Regions from separate parts of the Janibacter terrae genome, predicted to be linked through region 2. Evidence: riboswitches for the same ligand, from Rfam matches in the RefSeq annotation. Region 2 holds a riboswitch; the other holds the start of a gene.
The links. Region 2 has a riboswitch for cyclic di-AMP ahead of V3C34_RS04950 (C40 family peptidase). Riboswitches for the same ligand answer to the same signal wherever they lie in the genome.
Positions count from the first base shown of each region.

Region 1: linked by a shared signal. The riboswitch ahead of V3C34_RS01625 (peptidoglycan-binding protein) and the one ahead of V3C34_RS04950 (C40 family peptidase) in region 2 are both predicted to bind cyclic di-AMP.

Region 1 is NZ_CP144167.1:317,436-320,827, reverse strand. It holds gene V3C34_RS01630 (class F sortase) at 1-546, shown strand, start outside; gene V3C34_RS01625 (peptidoglycan-binding protein) at 573-1,574, opposite strand; cyclic di-AMP (ydaO/yuaA leader) riboswitch at 1,572-1,759, opposite strand; gene V3C34_RS01620 (GTP pyrophosphokinase family protein) at 1,847-2,521, opposite strand; gene V3C34_RS01615 (NUDIX hydrolase) at 2,604-3,011, shown strand; gene V3C34_RS01610 (hypothetical protein) at 3,027-3,392, opposite strand, start outside.
Region 2 is NZ_CP144167.1:983,669-987,060, reverse strand. It holds gene V3C34_RS04965 (Na+/H+ antiporter subunit E) at 1-207, shown strand, start outside; gene V3C34_RS04960 (monovalent cation/H+ antiporter complex subunit F) at 204-470, shown strand; gene mnhG (monovalent cation/H(+) antiporter subunit G) at 467-826, shown strand; gene V3C34_RS04950 (C40 family peptidase) at 910-1,815, opposite strand; cyclic di-AMP (ydaO/yuaA leader) riboswitch at 1,818-1,994, opposite strand; gene V3C34_RS04945 (metal-dependent transcriptional regulator) at 2,107-2,829, opposite strand; gene V3C34_RS04940 (MFS transporter) at 2,826-3,392, opposite strand, start outside.

The sequences.
Region 1 (3,392 bases), 670 kb from region 2:
ACGGCGACCGTCGCCCCGATCCCCGACGACACCCCGACGAGCAGGCCGAGCACGACGAGCGCGGCCAGCGCGTCGAGCGAGGTCGTCATGTCGCCGGGCAGCATGGGCTCGGACCGCGTCTACGTCCCCTCGCTCGGGGTGTACGCGGGCCTGTCCTCGGTGCGGTTCAGCGGAGGCAGCCTGACGATCCCGAGGGAGCCCTGGCGGGTCGGCCTCGACATCGACTCCGCCCCGCTGACCTCGTCGTCGGGCACGACGCTGCTCGCCGGCCACGTGGACCTGTCGGGCACCCCCGGGGCCCTGGCGCGGCTCGCCGAGGCCGAGCCGGGAGCGCTCGTCTACGTCACGGACGGCGAAGGGGTGCGCCGCACCTTCGTCACCTCGAGCCTGCAGCGGTACTCCAAGGTCGCGCTGCCGCGCTCGATCTTCGCGGTGGACGGGCCGCGGCAGCTCGTCGTCGTGACCTGCGGCGGACCGGTGATCACCATCGACGGGGAGCGGCACTACCGCGACAACGTCGTGCTCACCGCGCTGCCGTCCGCCTGAGGGGCCGACCCGGCGGGCGCGGCCGATCAGGCGCGGCCGTACGAGACGGCGCTCGTCCAGATCGGGCGGTGCGTGGTGTCGACGCGCGAGTTGCCGGCGTCGTACATCTTGCCGTTGCCCGCGTAGATGCCCACGTGCCAGGCCGGGGTGCCGAAGAAGACGAGGTCCCCGGGCTTCGGCGAGGAGACACGGGTCGTCGACTGGCGCTGCTGCTCGGCCGTGCGCGGCAGGGAGGTGCCGTGCTGGCGGAAGACGTAGCTGGTGAACCCCGAGCAGTCGAAGCCGGACGAGGGGCTCGTGCCGCCCATCCGGTAGGGGGTGCCGACGAGGCGCGAGGCGGTGCCGAGGACGTTGCCGCTCGAGATCGGGGTGCGCGCCGAGGTGCGCGAGGTGCGCTGCGGGGTGCTCGTGCGCTTGATGCCCATGGCGGACCCGGTGCGGGGACCGACGACTCCGTCGGCGGTCAGGCCGTGGCGGGCCTGCCAGCGCTTGACGGCCGCCTTGGTCCCGGCGCCGTAGACACCGTCGGCGGTGACGCCGACGACGCGCTGGACCTGCTTGACCAGCCCGCCGCGGTGACCCTGCCAGAGGGTGCCGGTGAAGCGGGACCGGGCGGGGGCGGCCGCCGCCCTCGTGCGGGTCGAGGTGCGTGTGGAACGGGCGGTCGAGCCCAGACGCATCTTGGTGCCGGTGCGTGCGCCGACGATGCCGTCCGCGGTCAGGCCGTGGCGGGCCTGCCAGCGCTTGACGGCGGCCTTGGTCGCGGGGCCGTAGACGCCGTCGGCGGTGACGCCGACGACGCGCTGGACCTGCTTGACCAGCCCGCCGCGGTGACCCTGCCAGAGGGTGCCCGTGAAGGTCGCGGTGGCCCCGGCCGACTGGACGGAGGGGGCGGCGGTGGCGGACGAGGCGCCGACCGTGGTGGTGCCGAGCCCGATGGCGGCGACGGCGAGGGCGGCGCCCGTGTGGCGCGCGAGGGGGTTGGTGGTCCTGGGGGCGCGGTGACGCCCGGCGTAGAACTTCGACATCGAACTCTCCTACGCCTGCGGAGTTAGCTGTCGGGTTGGAGTGGAGATCACCCCGCCCTGGCGGTCTGGTTCGACCGCCGAGGACTTCACCCCGAGGCACTGGGGCCGTGGATCTGGTGGGTCCCCCGCTCCTGCCACTCCTCCTCAGGGACTCACGGGCTGGCAGGACTCGGCGACCCGTGAGCGACCCCTCGTGTGGTGGGGTCGCGAGAAGACTAGGCCATCAGGACACGAAATGGTCACGGTGCCTGTGGAAACTTTCCGCTCGCCCCCTACGCGCCATGTGGCGACCTGTCCGGCTGCCCGTGCACCGCCCGGTGCAGCTCGGCCATCTCCTCGTCCATGCGCGCCGCGGTAACCGCGGCGTCGGCGATCCGCTGCCGCAGGTGGGGCGGGACGTCCCCTTCGTACTTGTAGAAGATCTTGTGCTCCGTGCTCGCCCAGAAGTCCATCGCGACGGTTCGGAACTGCACCTCCACAGGGACCTGCACCGGCCCGGAGGAGAGGAAGACGGGGATCTCGAGGATCACGTGGACCGAGCGGTAGCCGTTGGGCTTGGGGTGGGCGATGTAGTCCTTGACGACGCGCACGGTGATGTCCGCCTGCGCGGTGAGCGAGTCGACGAGCCGGTAGACGTCGGCGACGAAGGAGCAGATGACCCGCACCCCCGCGATGTCGGTGATGTGCTCGCGCAGCGCGGAGATCTCGAGCTCGACACCCTGCCGGGCGGCCTTGTCGATGATGCTCTCGGGACTCTTGACGCGGGTCGAGATGTGCTCGATCGGGTTGTCGCGGTGCAGCTCGGCGAACTCCTCGCGCAGGATCTCCAGCCGCGTCGCGACGAGCTCCATGCCGAATCGGTAGCCGAGCATCATGCGGGTGAAGTCCTCGCGGATGCGGGCGAAGCGCTGCACCGCATCGGCGGGCAGGTCGACCGGGCTGGTCATGTCCCTCCTCCTGGCGTCCGGGATCGCGGACAGGGTAGGGACCCAGCCTGAGCGTCGGCCGGGACGGCCGTAGGGTGACGGCGTGGACCAGGGCCCGATCGTCGTGAGCGCGGTGGAGCTGCAGGATGCGGAAGGGAGCGTCCTCACCGTCCGCAAGCGCGGCACGACCTCCTTCATGCACCCTGGCGGCAAGCCCGAGGAGGGCGAGTCCGCGGCCGACTGCGCGATCCGTGAGGTCGCCGAGGAGCTCGGGCTGGCGCTCGACCCCGCGGACCTCGAGCTCGTCGCCGTCCACCACACCGATGCCGCCAACGAGCCCGGCCGGGCGCTCGTCGCGACCGTCTTCCGGCACCCGCACCTGACCTCCCTTCGCCGTCCGCGGATCACCCCGGCCGCGGAGATCGAGGAGGTGCGCTGGGTGGACCCGACGCAACCCCTGCCGGACGACTCGGCGCCGCTGCTGCACCTCGTGGTCGAGGCGCGTCGGTGACGTCCCGACGATCCGCTAGAGCGACAGGGCGACCCGGGCCAGGGCGAGCGGGATCCACACGATGGCGCCCACGACGACGAGCGTCAGCAGGCCGTGCAGGACGAGGAGCGGGCCCCACCGCAGCCACAGGTCACGGGCATCGCCGCGGCTCTCGGCGCGGAAGACCGACTGCTTCTGGCTGCGCACGATGCGCCCCCACTCGCCCCCTTCGTCGCGCATGAGCGGGGCCCAGAGGTCGCCCGCCGCGCGGGCCCGCGCGAAGTCGACGAGGACCCGCCGCGAGGTCACCCACCAGCCCCCGGCGAGCAGGGTCAGCAGGAGGAGGACCACGAGGGCGGCGAAGCCCCAGGCCGCCCACACGAAGAGGGTGAGCCGGGCGGT
Region 2 (3,392 bases):
GTCTCCGCGCTCGTCTCCCTCGTCCCCGGCTCGATCGTCGTCGAGGCACGCCGCACCGCGCACGTGCTCTACGTGCACGGCTTCGACATCACGACGCCCGAGGAGATGGAGGAGCTGCGCCGCGACGTACTCGCGCTCGAGCTGCGGGTGGTGCGCGCCATCGGCAGCCGCGCGGAGATCGCGCAGTGCACGGAGGTGACCTCATGAGCATCATCCTCGGACTGGCCCTGGGCATGCTCTTCGCGGCCGGCGCGCTCGTGCTCGTGCGCATCACGCTCGGCCCGACCAACCTCGACCGCGCGCTGAGCGTCGACGTCATGATCGTCATCGTCACCGGCATCCTCGCCACCCAGATCGTGCGCAGCGAGGACGCGGGCACCCTGCCCGTGCTCGTCGTCTTCAGCCTGACCGGGTTCGTCGGCTCGGTGTCGGTCGCCCGCTTCATGGCCCCGCGGAAGGACGACCAGTGAGCTGGGAGCACGCCCTCGACATCGCCGGCGCGATCAGCCTCGTGCTCGGCGCCGCCCTCGCGCTCGTCGGCGCCATCGGCCTCGTGCGCCTGCCGGACCTGTACGCCCGCATGCACGCGGCGACCAAGCCGCAGACCCTGGGGCTCCTGCTCGTCCTGCTCGGGCTGGCCCTGTCCGTGCGGACCTGGGCCTCGGTCGCGACCCTGCTCATCATCGTCGCCGCACAGGCCCTCACGGCCCCCGTCTCCGCGCACATGCTCGGACGGGCCGGCTACCGCGCCGGTGTGACCGAGGACGACCTCATGCACCACGACGAGCTCGGTGACGCGCTGCGGCGCCGGGAGCAGCAGGACTGAGCCCATGCCCCACCACGCCCGGGGACGACGAAGGGGGCCGAGCGAGACGAGCTCGCTCGGCCCCCTTCGTGCGGGTGGTCCGCTCAGACGCGGCCGTAGCCAGAGACACCGTCGAAGATCGGCCGGATCGAGACCGACTTGCCGGTGCGCGGCGCGTCGATCATCATGCCGTCGCCGACGTAGATGCCCATGTGCCATGCCGGCGAGCCGAAGAAGACGAGGTCGCCGGGCTGCGGGCTGGAGACCGGGGTGGTCGCGGCCTGCTGCTCGGTCGTCGTGCGGGGCAGGGACTTGCCGGCCTTGGCGAAGACGTACTGCGTGAAGCCGGAGCAGTCGAAGCCCGACGGGGTCGTACCGCCGTAGACATACGGGACGCCGATGTACTGCTTCGCGATCTCGATGACATTGCTCGAGGCCGCGGGGGCGGCGGGCGCGGCGGGAGCGGGAGCGGGAGCGGGAGCGGGCGCCTGACGCTCCTGCGAACGGCTGGGCGCGCTCTCGGTGCGCTCCTGCGTCTGCTGCTCCTGCTCCTGCTGCTCCTGCGCCTGCTGCTCCGCGGCCCGCTCCTGCGCGGCCTGCTCCTGCGCCTCACGACGCTCCTGCGCGGCCTGCTCGCGGGCTGCCTCTCGCTCGGCGCGCATGCGCAGCTGCCACGGCGTGGGGCCGGTCGGCTTGGCGACCGGCTCGACGGCGATCTTGCCGAAGGCGGAGGCCACCGGGGACTGCGAGGCCGGGGCACTCGGCGCGGTCACCGCGGGGGCGGCCTGCGCGGCCGGCGCCGAGGCGGTCTGCACGGGGGTCCGGTCCAGCTCGGCGGCCGGCGTGGCGGCCTGGGCGGGGATGGCGATCGCGGCGATGAGACCACCGGAGGCGGCCAGCACGGCCGAGCCCTTGGCGATCGGGGTGCCCGTCTGGTGGATGATCTGGCCGAGCTCGGTCACCGGGTTGTAGCGACCGGCAGCGCGGTGGCGTCCGACATTGTGCGACACGTGTGTTACCTCTGTCCCGCTTGCGAGGTCAGCTGTCGGGTTCGGGCCAGAGGTGTGGCCCGGTCCTGCGACACCGGATCGACCCTGCGATCCGCTGCGTCCCAGGACTTCACCCCGAGGAGCATCCGCGATGCCCCATGAGTGGGTCCCCCGCTCCTGCCATGCGGTGTGTTGCACAACCGTCGCTGCGGTGACAGGACTCAGCGTCCGCGTGACGGGCCCACCCAGGGGAGGTGGACCCGTGAACCGTACCTGCAGATCACGGGAATGTCACACCAAGGTCACGGTGTGTCACGAGGAGATGGACTCCACGAAGACGTGCTCGGCCACCTCGCGGGGCAGCGAGACCCCGTCGGCGGCGGCCGAGCCGGCCCGCGTGACGATGACCCGGTCCTCCTCCTCCGCCACCGTGACGACCTCGCCGGGGCGCAGCCGCGCCTCGGTGAGCAGGGCCAGGGCCTCGTGGTCGACCTGCGCGGTCTCGCCGATCCGGCGCACCCGGAAGGGGCCGGCGAGGCCCCCGTCGACGACGTCCGTGAGGCTCGAGAGCCCCGAGAGGTAGTCGACCGTGGCTTCCTCGCCGGAGAGCAGCTCCTCGAGGCCGGGGATCGGCGTGCCGTACGGCGACTCCCGGTGCTCGGGGAGCATCGCCAGGATCTTGCGCTCGACCCGCTCGCTCATGACGTGCTCCCAGCGGCAGGCCTCGTCGTGGACGTGCTCCCACTCGAGCCCGATGACGTCGGCGAGCAGGCGCTCGGCGAGCCGGTGCTTGCGCATGACCCGGGTGGCGAGCAACCGCCCCTCGTCGGAGAGGACCAGCCGACGGTCGTGGCCGAGGCTCACGAGGCCGTCGCGCTCCATGCGGGCGATCGTCTGGGAGACGGTCGGGCCGGAGTGGCCCAGACGCTCCGCGATCCGAGCCCGCATCGGAGGGATGTCCTCCTCCTCGAGCTCGAAGATCGTCCGCAGGTACATCTCCGTGGTGTCGATGAGGTCCTTCACGGGCACCATCATGCCCTGACCCGCTCGCGGTCGGCCCGGGCGATCCACACGCTCGTCCACGCCAGGCCGGCAAGACCGGTGGCCGCGAGCACCACCGCGGCGGCCGGCAGCGATACCAGGGCCGTCACCGCACCCAGCCCCAGCGACCCGCCGGCGTGGCCGAGCTCCCCGCACAACCGCCAGGCGCTGAGGAACTGGGCCCGGTCGCGCGTCGGCGCCGCGTCCGCCCCGAGCGTCATGACGATGCCCGACCCGAGACCGTTGCCGAGGGCCATGAGCAGCGCGACGGCGAGCAGTCCCCCCTTCGTCCCCGCGAGCGGCAGGACGAGGAAGGACGCCGAGACGACCGTGAGCAGCGCGGTCACGACCCACACCCGGCCGAGCCGGTCCATGACCCAGCCGCCCGGGTAGACGAAGAGCAGCTCCGCGGCACCCGCGACCGCGAAGACCTGCGAGGCGTCGACCCCGTCGAGACCGATGTGCACGGCCCACAGCGGCAGGATCACCAGGCGCGCGGAGCGAAGGGCGGAGATCACCGCGGCCCCGACACCCTGGGTGAGCAGGAGGTGGGCGTG